DNA from 3 places in the Shinella sp. S4-D37 genome. Region 1 is predicted to be linked to each of the others. Evidence: predicted binding sites of a transcription regulator. Region 1 holds the regulator's gene; each other region holds the start of a gene.
What was found. Region 1 encodes PhoB, which activates phosphate uptake and scavenging genes when phosphate is short. Its sites were predicted from a motif close to TGTCATNNANCTGTCAT; they were not measured.

Region 1 (4,421 bases):
TCGTCATCGTGACGCACTCGATGCAGCAGGCGGCCCGCGTTTCGCAGCGCACCGCCATGTTCCACCTCGGCAACCTCGTGGAGGAGAACGACACCGACAAGATGTTCACCAACCCGGACGACCAGCGCACGCAGGACTACATCATGGGCCGCTTCGGCTGACGCCCCGTCTTACCTGAACCCGAGCGCATCAAGGACAAAGCCATGTCATCGACCCATATCGTCTCCATCTACGACGAAGAACTGAAGTACCTCTCCCGCCGCATCTCCGAAATGGGCGGCACCGCCGAGCAGATGGTCGCCGATTCCGTCCGCGCCCTCGTCACGACGGATGCGGCGCTGGCCCAGAAGGTCATCTCCGAGGACGTCATCCTCGACACGGCCGAACGCCAGATCAACGACAAGGCGATCGTCACCATCGCCAAGCGCCAGCCGATGGCCGCGGACCTGCGCGAGATCATGGGCGCGATCCGCATCGCCGCCGAGCTGGAGCGTGTCGGCGACCTCGGCAAGAACACCGCCAAGCGCGTCATCGCCGTGCAGAGCTCGGGCATGCCCCGCAAGCTCACCCGCGGCCTGGAGCATCTTGCCGAACTGGCGCTGATGCAGCTGAAGGAAGTGCTCGACGTCTACGCCACCCGCTCGATCGAGAAGGCGAAAGCCATCCGCGAGCGTGACGATGAGATCGACGCGATCTACACCTCGCTGTTCCGCGAACTCCTGACCTATATGATGGAAGACCCGCGTAACATCACGCCCTGCACGCATCTCCTGTTCTGCGCCAAGAACATCGAGCGTATCGGCGACCACGCGACCAACATCGCCGAAACCATCTACTACATGGCGACCGGCTCGCAGCCGGAGGGCGAGCGTCCGAAGGACGACACCTCGACCTCCGTTGTCGCGGCCGGCGTTGCCGACGCGTCCGAGTAAACAGAGTAGGGTTCAGCTTCATGGTGCCCAGAATTGCCGTCGTGGAAGACGAGGAGGCGCTTAGCGTCCTCCTCCGCTACAATCTGGAAGCGGAAGGTTTCGAGGTCGATACGATCCTCTCCGGTGACGAGGCCGAGATGCGCCTGCAGGAGCGCATGCCGGACCTCCTCATCCTCGACTGGATGCTTCCGGGCGTCTCCGGCATCGAACTGTGCCGGCGCCTGCGCCAGCGCCCGGAAACCGAGCGCCTGCCGATCATCATGCTGACGGCGCGCGGCGAGGAGAGCGAGCGGGTGCGCGGCCTTGCCACCGGCGCGGACGACTATGTCGTAAAGCCCTTCTCGACGCCGGAACTCGTCGCCCGCGTCAGGGCGATGCTGCGCCGGGCCAAGCCCGAGGTGGTTTCGACCGTGCTGCGCTGCGGCGATATCGAACTCGACCGCGAGACCCATCGGGTCCATCGCCGCACCCGCGAGGTCCGCCTCGGTCCGACGGAGTTCCGCCTGCTGGAGTTCCTGATGACTTCGCCTGGCCGCGTCTTCTCGCGCTCGCAGCTTCTCGACGGCGTCTGGGGGCACGACATCTATGTCGACGAGCGCACCGTCGACGTGCATGTCGGGCGCCTGCGCAAGGCGCTCAACTTCGCCAACATGCAGGACGTCATCCGTACGGTCCGCGGCGCCGGTTATTCGCTGGAAGCCTGAGCGAACGGGATTCCTCCCAAGGACGGAAATGGGCCCTCAGGGGCCTGTTTGCGTTCCGGGGTGCCGTCCGCCCCTCATCCCGCGTCCCAAACGAAAACAGGCCCTTCCGGGCCCGCATCGCATGTTCTGCCGTGGAAAACCTACCGCATCCGGCGGCGTTCGGCCGAGGGCTGGTAGGCGAGGCGCTGGTGGTAGGTGCAGTAGGGCGAGTTGTCCGGGGACTCGTTGCCGCAGAAATGGAAGTCGTCGTTGAGCGGGTCGCCGATCGGCCACTTGCAGGTGCGCTCGGTGAGTTGGGTCAGCTCCAGCCGCCGCGACATCGGCACGACCACGTTGTTGCCGTTGGCCGGAACCGGAAGGGTTTCGACCTGGGCTTCGAAATCGACGTCGATCTCTTCCTTGGCAATGGTGTTGCCGGTGGGACGGACGACGGCGCGGGCGGCGACGGGGCGGGCTGCGAAGGTCGACGGGCGCGGCGTCGCCGGGGCCGGACGCTTCGGGCGGGCCGCGGCCTGGGTGCCGCCGGCCTTGGCGCGGCCGGGCAGGTTCAGCCGGTGCACCTTGCCGATGACGGCGTTGCGGCTGACGCCGCCGAGCTGCGCCGCGATCTGGCTCGCGCTCAGGCCCTCGCTCCAGAGCTTCTTGAGTTTCTCAACGCGCTCGTCTGTCCAGTTCATGTTTTCGTCTCCGCTCGGCGCCCAGGATGCGGGAATCCCTCGTCGTGCTCCGGACGGGTCCGGAACCTGAGCGCCCTAACTCTCTTGCTGACTAGTTCCGCCGCATGCAGTCTAGTAATTGGTCCTTAACCTAGAGACCGGGGGACTCTGTGACAAGAGTCGCTGGAATCCGGGCGAATCGATTTCGGAGTTTTCCCCAACTTGCTGGTCGGGTGTGACTCGATAGAGACACCTTCCGTGCGCGCCGTGAATCCTCACCTTGCGGGATGTTCAGCGCCATTTCGGCCGCGATTTTGTTGACATCCCGGTACGAAATGCCGATAGTGCGGCATGCCGCCGAAAGGCGGCTTTTGGTTTTTCTAAAGGCTGGAAAAGTCAAGCCGCATTCCTGTTTTTCCGCATCTCTTTTCGGAGGATCCGCGCATGGCCGATGTCGCGCCGCTCTATGAAACCTACATGCGTGCGCCGCTCAGGTTCACGCGCGGGGAGGGCGTGTGGCTGATCGCCGAAGATGGCGAGCGATATCTCGATTTTGCCGCCGGCGTCGCCGTCAATTCGCTGGGCCATGCGCATCCCCATCTCGTCGCCGCGCTGAAGGACCAGGCCGACAAGGTCTGGCACCTGTCGAACCTCTACGAGGTCCCGGGCCAGGAAAGCCTCGGCCGCCGGCTGACGGAGGCCACCTTCGCCGACAAGGTGTTCTTCACCAATTCGGGCGCCGAGGCGCTGGAATGCGCGATCAAGACGGCCCGGCGCTACCATTTCGCCAAGGGCCATCCCGGCAAGTTCCATATCATCACCTTCGAAGGCGCCTTCCACGGCCGCACGATCGCGACGATCGCCGCCGGCGGACAGGAGAAGTATATCGAGGGCTTCGGTCCCAAGGCGCCGGGTTTCCTCAAGGTTCCCTTCGGCGATATCGCGGCCGTCAAGGATGCGATCACCGAGGAGACGGCCGGCATCCTGATCGAGCCGGTGCAGGGCGAGGGCGGGCTGCGCCCGGTCTCGAAGGAGTTCATGCAGGAGTTGCGCCAGCTCTGCGACGAATACGGCCTGCTGCTCATCCTGGACGAGGTGCAGACCGGCGTCGGCCGCACGGGGCGCCTCTTCGCCCATGAGCTGGCGGGGGTCGCGCCCGACATCATGGCGATCGCCAAGGGCATCGGCGGCGGCTTCCCGCTCGGCGTCTGCCTTGCCACGAACGAGGCGGCGGCCGGCATGGTCGCCGGCACGCACGGCTCCACCTATGGCGGCAATCCGCTCGCCATGGCCGTCGGCAACGCCGTGCTCGACGTGGTGCTGGAGGAGGGGTTCCTTCAACATGTGCGCGACGTCGCGCTCGTCTTCCGCCAGGGCCTTGCCGCGCTGAAGGATCGCTTCCCCGACGTCATCGAGGACGTGCGCGGCGAGGGCCTGATGCTCGGCATCAAGGCGAAGATCCCGGTCGCCGACCTCTTGAAGGGCGTGCGGGCGGAAAACCTGCTCGCCGTGCCGGCAGGCGACAACGTGCTGCGGCTGCTGCCGCCGCTGACCGTGACCGCGGAAGAGGCGCGCGAGGGACTTGCCCGCATCGAGCGCGCGGCGGAAAAACTCACGGCCGCCAAGGCCGCGTAAGCAGCGAACGGACAGACAGGACACATCATGGCCAAGCATTTTCTCGACCTTTCCGCCGTTTCGGAAAGCGATCTGCGCGTCATCATGGACGATGCGCACACGCGCAAGGCCGCCAGCAAGGCCGGCACCGAAGCCAAGCCCCTCGCCGGCAAGATGCTCGCGATGATCTTCGAGAAGCCCTCCACCCGAACCCGCGTCTCCTTCGACGTCGGCATGCGCCAGCTCGGCGGCGAGACGCTGTTCCTGTCGGGCACGGAAATGCAGCTCGGCCGCGCCGAGACGATCGGCGACACGGCCAAGGTGCTGTCGCGCTACGTCGATGCAATCATGATCCGCACGACGGACCATGCCCGCCTGCTGGAGCTTGCCGAGCACGCCACCGTGCCCGTCATCAACGCGCTGACGGATCTCACCCATCCCTGCCAGATCATGGCAGACGTCATGACCTTCGAGGAGCATCGCGGCTCCGCGAAGGGCAAGTCCTTCGCCTGGAC
Region 2 (4,421 bases), 620 kb from region 1:
GCCGGCTCCGTGCGGAAGGACCTGACGAGCGAACCGCTCGGCCAGGACAGGGACGGCAAGCCCGTCTACCTCAAGGACATCTGGCCCTCCTCCAAGGAGATCCAGGCGTTCATCATGAAGTATGTCACGCGCGAGCTCTACGCCACGAAATATGCCGACGTGTTCAAGGGCGACGCCAACTGGCAGGACGTGCAGGTGCCGGCGGGCCAGACCTATGCCTGGGACGACCAGTCGACCTATGTGCAGAACCCGCCCTACTTCGTGGGCATGGGCAAGACCGGCTCGGGCCTTTCCGACATCAGGGGCGCGCGGGTGCTGGGCCTGTTCGGCGACAAGATCACCACCGACCACATCTCGCCGGCCGGTTCGATCAAGGCGGCGTCCCCTGCCGGCGCCTATCTCACGGGCAACGGCGTGGCCGTGGCCGACTTCAACCAGTACGGCACGCGGCGCGGCAATCACGAGGTGATGATGCGCGGCACCTTCGCCAATATCCGCATCCGCAACCACATGCTCGGACCGAACGGCAAGGAGGGTGGCTACACGATCCACTATCCGACGAAGGAGGAGCTGTCGATCTACGACGCGGCGATGAAGTACAAGGAGGAGGGCGTTCCGCTCGTCATCTTCGCGGGCGTGGAATACGGCAACGGTTCGTCGCGCGACTGGGCGGCCAAGGGCACCAACCTTCTCGGCGTCAAGGCGGTGATCGCCCAGTCCTTCGAGCGCATCCACCGCTCCAACCTCGTCGGCATGGGCATCGTGCCCTTCGTCTTCGAGGACGGCACGAGCTGGGCGAGCCTCGACCTGAAGGGCGACGAGATCGTCACCATCGAGGGCCTGGAAGGCGACATCAAGCCGCGCGAGAGGAAGATCGCCAGGATCACCTATGCCGACGGAACCGTCCGCGACATCCCGCTGCTCTGCCGCATCGATACCCTCGACGAGGTCACGTACATGAACAACGGCGGCATCCTCCAAACCGTCCTCAGAGACCTCGCCGCCTGATCGGTTTCAGTGCCCCGGCCACCTCTGTCATGGCCGGGCCAAGTCCGACCATGATGGCGGGGAAGGTTGGGCGGATTTGATCAACAGTCTCATGCCGGGGTTGCAAACCCCGGCATTTCTATTTTCCGGAGCATTTTTCTCAGCTATGAAGCTCACTCCATCGTGACTTCCTGTTGAAAGGGCAAGCGCGTATGACGGGCTCGAAAGGCTGGCCGTTGTCGGCGCTCCACTGGAATTGATCATGCCGAGACCGCACATTCCGCACTGTCTGGCGATCCTGCTGACGCTGGGAGCGGGTATCGATGCAGCCCATGCCGGCGAGACCGTTCGGCCCAAGGGCGTCGTCGAGCTGTTCACCAGCCAGGGCTGCTCGTCCTGCCCGCCCGCCGACAAGGCGCTAGAGGCGCTGGCGCGCGAGGGCGAGGTCGTCGCGCTCTCCTACCATGTCGACTACTGGAACTATCTCGGCTGGGCGGACACGCTCGCCTCGAAGGACAATACCGACCGGCAATATGCCTATGCCCGCATGTTCGGCCGCAACGGCGTCTACACACCGCAGGCCGTGCTGAACGGCCGCGAGCACATCAACGGCGCCGACATCAGCGGCATCCGTTCGCGGCTCAGCGCCATGCCCGGCGAGAAGAAGGGCCTCCGGGTGCCGGTCGACGTCGCGGTGGAGAACGACGAACTGCGCATCCGCGTTGGCCCGGGCGAAGGCAAGGCCAATATCGTCATCGCCTATTTCGAGCGCGAGCGCACGATCAACATCGACAAGGGCGAGAACCGCGGCAAGACCGTCAACTACTGGCACGCCGTCACCGACATGGAGACGATCGGCATGTGGGAGGGCAAGGAGACCAATCTGGTGCTGCCCGCCGACATGCTGAAGAAGAAAAAGAAGTCCGGCGGCTGCGCCGTGCTGCTCCAGCGCATGCGCACGGCCGATACGCCCGGCGCCATCCTCGGCGCGACGGTACTGACCGGCGACAAGGCGTCGCGGTAGCGCCTCGCGCGACAGCAGGCGGCTGCGCGAAAACAGCATGGAGAAACGAACAACCCGGGGCGCGCAAGCGTTCAGGGGAGGTCCGGTCCGGCTTCTTCGAGGGGCTTGGGGCTTGAGGGTTCGAAGAAAGACGGACCGGACCTGGACGAAGTCACCGGCAACGGAATACAGGGGCGACTTCGACAGACGCTTCCCGGACAGGCCGGCTTCCCGCACAAGGCAGCGGGCCGGTACAGGCTGCGACGGCCGAACTCTCGCTTTTAATTTGGGCGTCTGTTTGTCTGAATTGCGGCGAGACGGATTTTTGCGAAAACGCCCGCGCCGACCATCCGCCTTGCATTTCGACACCGCTCAGGCACACTGTCATCGAGCCGTCATGGAGGAAGCGCGGAGATTCGATGACCGATCAGCCGGATTTGCAGGCTTCCAACGTCGTGGTCGACCTCATGGACTACCGGAACAACAAGGATCCCTTGCCGGTAACCTTCCATCGACGGGAACTCGACGCAATCCTCTGGGTCTATGGTCGCATGGTCGGTGAAGGGGAATGGCGCGACTACGCTATCGACCACCTGCGCGACAGGGCGGTGTTCTCCGTCTTCAAGCGCTCCGGCGAAATGCCGCTCTACCGCATCGAGAAGAACCCCAAGCTCGCCGCCAAGCAGGGCGCCTACAGCGTCATCAACACGCACGGCACCATCCTGAAGCGCGGCCACGAGCTGAAGCAGGTGCTGAAGGTCTTCGACAAGGTGCTGCGCCTCGTCGAGACGTAACGGCTCTATCTTCTTGTTTTTGCCGCATTGTCCGACGCGAAGCGATCACGCTTCGGCTGGAAATGCTCTACACCAGCGTTCCCGGAAAATCCGTCGCCGACGGTTCGGTTCCCGCACCTTCGCCGAGCGCGCGCTGCATGAACACCGTGTCGAGCCAGCGGCCGTGCTTGAAGCCGGTCGCCGTCATGCGGCCGCTGTGTTCGAAACCCGCCGCGCTGTGCACGGCGATGGAGGCCGGGTGCGCCCCGCCGATGACGGCCACCATCTGCCGGAAACCGCGTTCCGTCGCGCGGCGGATCAGTTCGGCCAGCAGCGCCTTGCCGACACCCTTGCCGCGCGCTTCCGGCGCCAGATAGACCGAATCCTCCACCAGCCAGCGATAGGCCGGCCGCGTGCGGAAGGCTGATGCATAGGCATAGCCGAGGATGAGCCCGGTCTGCTCGACGGCCACGATATAGGGATAGCCCTTGTCGGTGATCGCCTTGAAGCGCGTCTCCATCTCGTCGAGCGACGGCGGGTCGATCTCGTAGCTCGCCACCCCGTTCAGCACGGAGTCGCGATAGATCTCGGTGAAGGCGGAGATATCGCCAAGGGCGGCGGTGCGGATGACGAAGCTCACGGAAGCCTCAGGTTCATGACAGAATTCGGGAAAAGCGAGCGCCGGTTTTGCCTCCGAAATCGTCCGAAGACAAGAGACGGATGTGGAATGGCGCGCCCATCCCACATCCTTATCCATGTTTTTCAGCCGCTCAGGCGCCGTAGACGATGAGGAGGTCCTTGGCGTCGATCTGGTCGCCGGCCTTGACCAGCACCTCGGAGACCGTGCCGTCCTTTTCCGCATGCAGCGCCGTCTCCATCTTCATGGCCTCGATGGAGAGCAGGACGTCGCCGGCCTTGACCTGTTGGCCGGCCGAGACCGAGACCGTCGAGATGACGCCCGGCATCGGCGCGCCGAGATGGGCGGTATTGGCGGTATCGGCCTTGCGGCGGACGGCCGAGGTGGCCGCGCGGTTGCGGTCCGGTACCTTGATGAGGCGCGGCTGGCCGTTCAGCTCGAAGAACACCTTCACCATGCCCTGCGCATCCGGCTCGCTCCTCGCCTGGTGCAGGATGACGAGCGACTTGCCCCTCTCGATTTCCGGCTGGAGCTCCTCGCCCGGCGCAAGGCCGTAGAAATAGGCCGGCGTCGGCAGCACGCTGACCGGGCCGTAGGTATCGGCGGCCAGCGCGTAGTCGGTAAAGACCTTCGGGTACATCAGGTAGGAGGCGAATTCGAAATCGTCGACCTTGCGCTCCAGCTTGTCCTCGATGGCCTTGCGCTCGGCATCGAGATCGGCCGGCGGCAGCAGCGAGCCCGGCACGGCGGTATAGGCCTGCTCGCCCTTGAGCGCCTTCTTCTGGAGTGCTGCCGGCCACCCGCCCGGGGGTTGGCCGAGGTCGCCCTTCAGCATGGAGACGACGGATTCGGGGAAGGAGACGTCCTTCGCCGGGTTCTCCACATCGGCGACGGTGAGGTCCTGGGAGACCATCATCAGCGCCATGTCGCCCACCACCTTGGAGGACGGCGTCACCTTGACGATGTCGCCGAACATCCGGTTGGCGTCGGCATAGGCCTGGGCGACCTTGTGCCACTTGGT
Region 3 (4,421 bases), 730 kb from region 1:
CGAACATGGTGGAGGCGCGCGCCTGCCAGGAGAGCGCCTTGAAGCGGTGGAGGGCGGCCAGCGCCCGCTCGACGCTCGCCGGGTCCATGCGGCCGGTCTTGGCGAGCCCCTTGCCGAGGCCGCACATGACCTTCTCGTTGAACAGGATGGCCGGCGAACGGCTCATGCCCTCGTAGATGACGAGGCGAATCGAGTTGGAACCGATATCCACGACTGACACCGGGGCAATTCCAGGCAAACGCCCCTGGGCTTCAGACTCAACCATGCATATCCAGTTTACTTCTTCCGCCGGCCTTTCCAGCCCGCGATCGCCTTGGGTGCCGAGGACTTCAGGGCCTCACCCCGGCCCGACAGGCTGGGATTGGTCATGAAGTAGTGCTGAGCGTTGAACGGCTCGGCGCCGGGCTGCACTTCCATGCGCCGGGACGTTCCGTCCGCAAGAATCTCGTAGCTCTGCTGGTTATCGATGAGATTGCCCAGCATGATCTGCGAGAGAACCTGCTCATGCACCGTCCGGTTGATCAAGGGCACGAGTGTCTCGACTCGCCGGTCCAGGTTGCGCGGCATCATGTCCGCGGAGCTTATATAGACCAGCGCCTTGTCCGAGGGAAGCCCGTGGCCGTTGCCGAAGCAGAAGATGCGGGAATGTTCGAGGAAGCGCCCGACGATGGATTTCACATGGATGTTGTCGGAAAGGCCGGAAACCTGCGGGCGCAGGCAGCAGATGCCGCGCACGACGAGGTCGATCTCCACGCCCGCCTGGCTCGCGCGGTAGAGCGCGTCGATGATCTCGGGATCGACCAGCGAGTTCATCTTCATCCAGATCGCCGCCGGCGCGCCGTTCTTGGCGTGGGCGATCTCCTCCTCGATGTGGCGCAGGATGCGCGGGCGTAGCGTATAGGGCGAGAAGGCGAGCTTCATGCCGGCTTCCGGCTCGCCGTAGCCGGTGATGAAGTTGAAGATGTTCGCCATGTCGCTGGCGATGGTCGGGTTGCAGGTGAAGAAGGACAGGTCCGTGTAGATCTTCGCCGTGACCGGGTGGTAGTTGCCGGTGCCGAGATGGCAGTAGGTGCGAAGCCTGCCCTCCTCGCGGCGCACGACCATCGACATCTTGGAATGGGTCTTCAGTTCGATGAAGCCGAAGACGACCTGCACGCCGGCGCGCTCCAGGTCGCGCGCCCAGCGGATGTTCGCCTCCTCGTCGAAGCGGGCCTTCAGTTCCACCAGCGCCGTCACCGACTTGCCGGCCTCGGCCGCGTCGATCAGCGCGCGCACGATGGGGCTGTCGTTGGAGGTGCGGTAGAGCGTCTGCTTTATCGCCAGGACGTCAGGATCGCGCGCAGCCTGGAGAAGGAACTGGACCACCACGTCGAAGCTTTCGTAGGGGTGGTGGACGACCATGTCCTTTTCGCGGATGGCGGCGAAGCAGTCTCCGGCGTGCTCGCGGACGCGCTCGGGAAATCGGGCATTGTAGGGCTCGAACCTCAGGTCGTTGCGCGGCGCCTTGGCGATTTCCGACAGCGTGTTGAGGGCAAGCAGGCCGGGCAGGACGGCGACGCGGTTGTCGGGCACGTTCAGCTCGCCGACGACGAAGCGGCGCAGCGTATCGGGCATTTCCGAATCGGTCTCGATGCGGATCACCGAGCCGCGGCGGCGGCGCTTCAGCGCCGTCTCGAAGAAGCGCACGAGGTCTTCGGCCTCTTCCTCCACTTCGATATCGCTGTCGCGGATGATGCGGAAGGTGCCCGAGCCGCGCACGATGTAGCCGGGAAAGAGCCTGCCGATGAAGAGGCCGACGGCGTCTTCCAGCGTGATGTAGCGGATCGCGCCCTTGGCATCGGGCAGGCGGATGAAGCGGTCGAGCGCGACCGGCAGGCGGAGCAGCGCCGTCATCGGCTCCTTGCCCGTCGTGCTTTCCAGTTGCAGGCCGATCGAGAAGCCGAGGTTGGGGATGAAGGGGAACGGGTGGGCCGGGTCGATCGACAGCGGCGTCAGGACCGGGAAGATCGACTGGGTGAATTCCTGCTGCAGCCAGACCTTGTCCTCGCTGGACAGCGCCGTCGGCCTGACGATGAGGATATCCTCCTTGGCGAGATATTGCTGGAGCACGGCGAGCGAGGCCTGCTGCTCCATCTGGAGATTGTCGATCTCCTTGAGGATATCGTCGAGCTGTTCGGCCGCGGTCTTGCCGTCGGGGCTGCGGATGCCGACGCCCTGGCGCACCTGGCCTTCGAGGCCGGCGACGCGCACCATGAAGAACTCGTCGAGATTGCCCGCCGAGATCGACAGGAAGCGCACGCGCTCCAAGAGCGGATGGGCGGTGTTCAGCGTCTCTTCAAGGACGCGGCGATTGAACTGCAGCCACGAGAATTCGCGGTTGATGAAGCGTTCGGGGCTTGCCATCAGGGCGTCGACGTCGACCGTCACGCCCTCCGGGGCCGCACGGCCGGCGGGCTTTTCCTGAGAGAGGTCCGAAGTCGCTGTATCCATTTCGCATTCCGCCCGTTTGACCGTCACCCGGCTCCTATCCCAGTTTGACGACGGAACTGTGACAGTCAATCCGGGGAGGTGGAATTTACGGGCAGAGGGGGATGCCACGGGATACGCCCTCTACTCCTCCCCGCCGACCATTTCTCCCAGCACCTCCTGCGCCAGCGTGCGGGTGATGCGGCTGCCGCGGGCGAGCGCCAGCCGGTCGAGGCGCTCGACGAGGGTCTGGGCGGCCTCCAGCGAGCGTTCCATGCGCGCGACGATATAGGCGACGAGCCGATCGTCCACGAAGAGCTGGCGGTCGGCGAAGAGCTTTATGATGACCTGCGAGAGCAGTTCGTCGTCCGGCTCGCCGATCTCCACCACCGTGGCCGCCTTCAGGCGCGAGCGCAGGTCCGCCAGCTCGACCGGCCAGGACATCGGCCAGAGCCGGCTGGTGATCATCAGCGTATGGCCGTTCTGGCGCACATTGTTGATGATGTGGAAGAGCGTGCGGTCGTCGAAGCCGGCGCGGTCGGCGTCCTCTATGAGCACGGGCCCGCGTTCCGCGGCCTGTTCGGCGCCCCTGCCCGCCTTCGCCTCGATGATCTGCGCCCCCGTCCGCTCGCGCCAGATGGCGGCGAGATGCGACTTTCCCGAGCCGACCGGCCCGGCGATGACGACCACCGGCGAGGGCCAGTGCGGCCAGGCGTCGATCATCGCCACGGCGGCATCGACCGGCGCGGCGACGAGCAGGTCCTCCCGGCCCGTCGCGGGGTCGTGCCCGAAGGCCAGCGGCAACTGTTCGGCGGTCTTGCGCGAGGTCATGGTGCTACTCGGATACTATATGCTGCCGTTCATTCTTCCGGCGTGCTCTCTTCGAGCAGGACGGGCTTGCTCGCCCCGTAGTAAAGATCGCTGTCAAGGTAGCGCTTGAGGCCGAAGCGGACAAGCACGCCGACGGCGGCGGCGGCCGGCACGGCGATCATCAGGCCGACGAAGCCAAACAGCGCGCCGAAGGCGACCAGCGCGAACATCAGCCAGACCGGATGCAGGCCGACGCGCGAGCCGACGAGCTTGGGCTGCAGGATGTTGCCCTCGACGAACTGGCCGGCGAAGAAGATGACGGCGACCAGCACGACCATCCAGTAATCCGGCCAGAACTGCACGACGGCGACGCCCACCGCCAGCACCAGCCCGACCAGCGAGCCGACATAGGGGATAAAGCTGATGAGGCCGGCGAAGAGGCCGATCAGCAGGCCGAAATTGAGTCCGGCGAAGGAGAGCCCGATGCCGTAGAACAGGCCGAGGATGATGCAGATGGAGCCCTGCCCGCGCACGAAGCCGGCGATCGCGGCATCCATCTCGGCGGCGATCTGGCGCACGTTTGCGACATGGTCGCGCGGCACCCAGCTGTCCACCTTGGCGATCATGCGGTCCCAGTCGAGCAGGAGATAGAAGGCGACGACGGGCGTGATGACGAACAGCGAGACGATGTTGACCAGCGCCATGCCGGAGTTCCACAGCTGCTTGAACACCGTGCCGAGGAAGCCCGCGCCTTCGGCGAGGATGGAGGAGAAGCTCTGCTTGATCGTGCCCATCTGGCTGCTGATCCAGGTGGGCAGGAGATCGGGGTTGAAGCTCGCCACCAGCTCCTGCAACTGGGTGACGTAGCCCGGCAGCTTCTCCAGGAAATCCGCCGCCTGCGTGGCGAGCAGCGGGATGACGATCATCAAGGACAGCGCGAAGAGGATGACGAAGGCGACGAGGATGACCACCGTCGCCATCAGGCGGCTGAGGCCGATGCGCTCCAGCCGGTCGGCCACCGGATCGAGGAAATAGGCGAGCGCCATGCCGGCGATGAAGGGCAGCAGGATATCGCTGAACACCAGGAGGAAGAGGAGGAGGAAGCCGAGCGCGATGAGCCAGAAGACCACCTGCCGCTTCAGTCC

Region 2: a site for PhoB is predicted at 2,373-2,389, ahead of AB3G45_RS26700 (DUF2794 domain-containing protein). Genes of this name have one in related genera too.
Region 3: a site for PhoB is predicted at 2,538-2,554, ahead of AB3G45_RS20100 (RNA degradosome polyphosphate kinase). Genes of this name have one in related genera too.

The regions. Positions count from the first base shown of each region.
Region 1 is NZ_JBFNXL010000005.1:3,298,679-3,303,099, reverse strand. It holds gene pstB (phosphate ABC transporter ATP-binding protein PstB) at 1-161, shown strand, start outside; gene phoU (phosphate signaling complex protein PhoU) at 204-932, shown strand; gene phoB (phosphate regulon transcriptional regulator PhoB) at 953-1,636, shown strand; gene AB3G45_RS23680 (GcrA family cell cycle regulator) at 1,777-2,313, opposite strand; gene AB3G45_RS23675 (aspartate aminotransferase family protein) at 2,737-3,927, shown strand; gene argF (ornithine carbamoyltransferase) at 3,955-4,421, shown strand, end outside.
Region 2 is NZ_JBFNXL010000005.1:3,918,328-3,922,748, forward strand. It holds gene acnA (aconitate hydratase AcnA) at 1-1,008, shown strand, start outside; gene AB3G45_RS26695 (DUF1223 domain-containing protein) at 1,250-2,011, shown strand; gene AB3G45_RS26700 (DUF2794 domain-containing protein) at 2,410-2,784, shown strand; gene AB3G45_RS26705 (N-acetyltransferase family protein) at 2,852-3,403, opposite strand; gene pyc (pyruvate carboxylase) at 3,534-4,421, opposite strand, start outside.
Region 3 is NZ_JBFNXL010000005.1:2,565,934-2,570,354, forward strand. It holds gene AB3G45_RS20095 (Ppx/GppA family phosphatase) at 1-265, opposite strand, end outside; gene AB3G45_RS20100 (RNA degradosome polyphosphate kinase) at 277-2,490, opposite strand; gene hdaA (DnaA regulatory inactivator HdaA) at 2,611-3,297, opposite strand; gene AB3G45_RS20110 (AI-2E family transporter) at 3,327-4,421, opposite strand, start outside.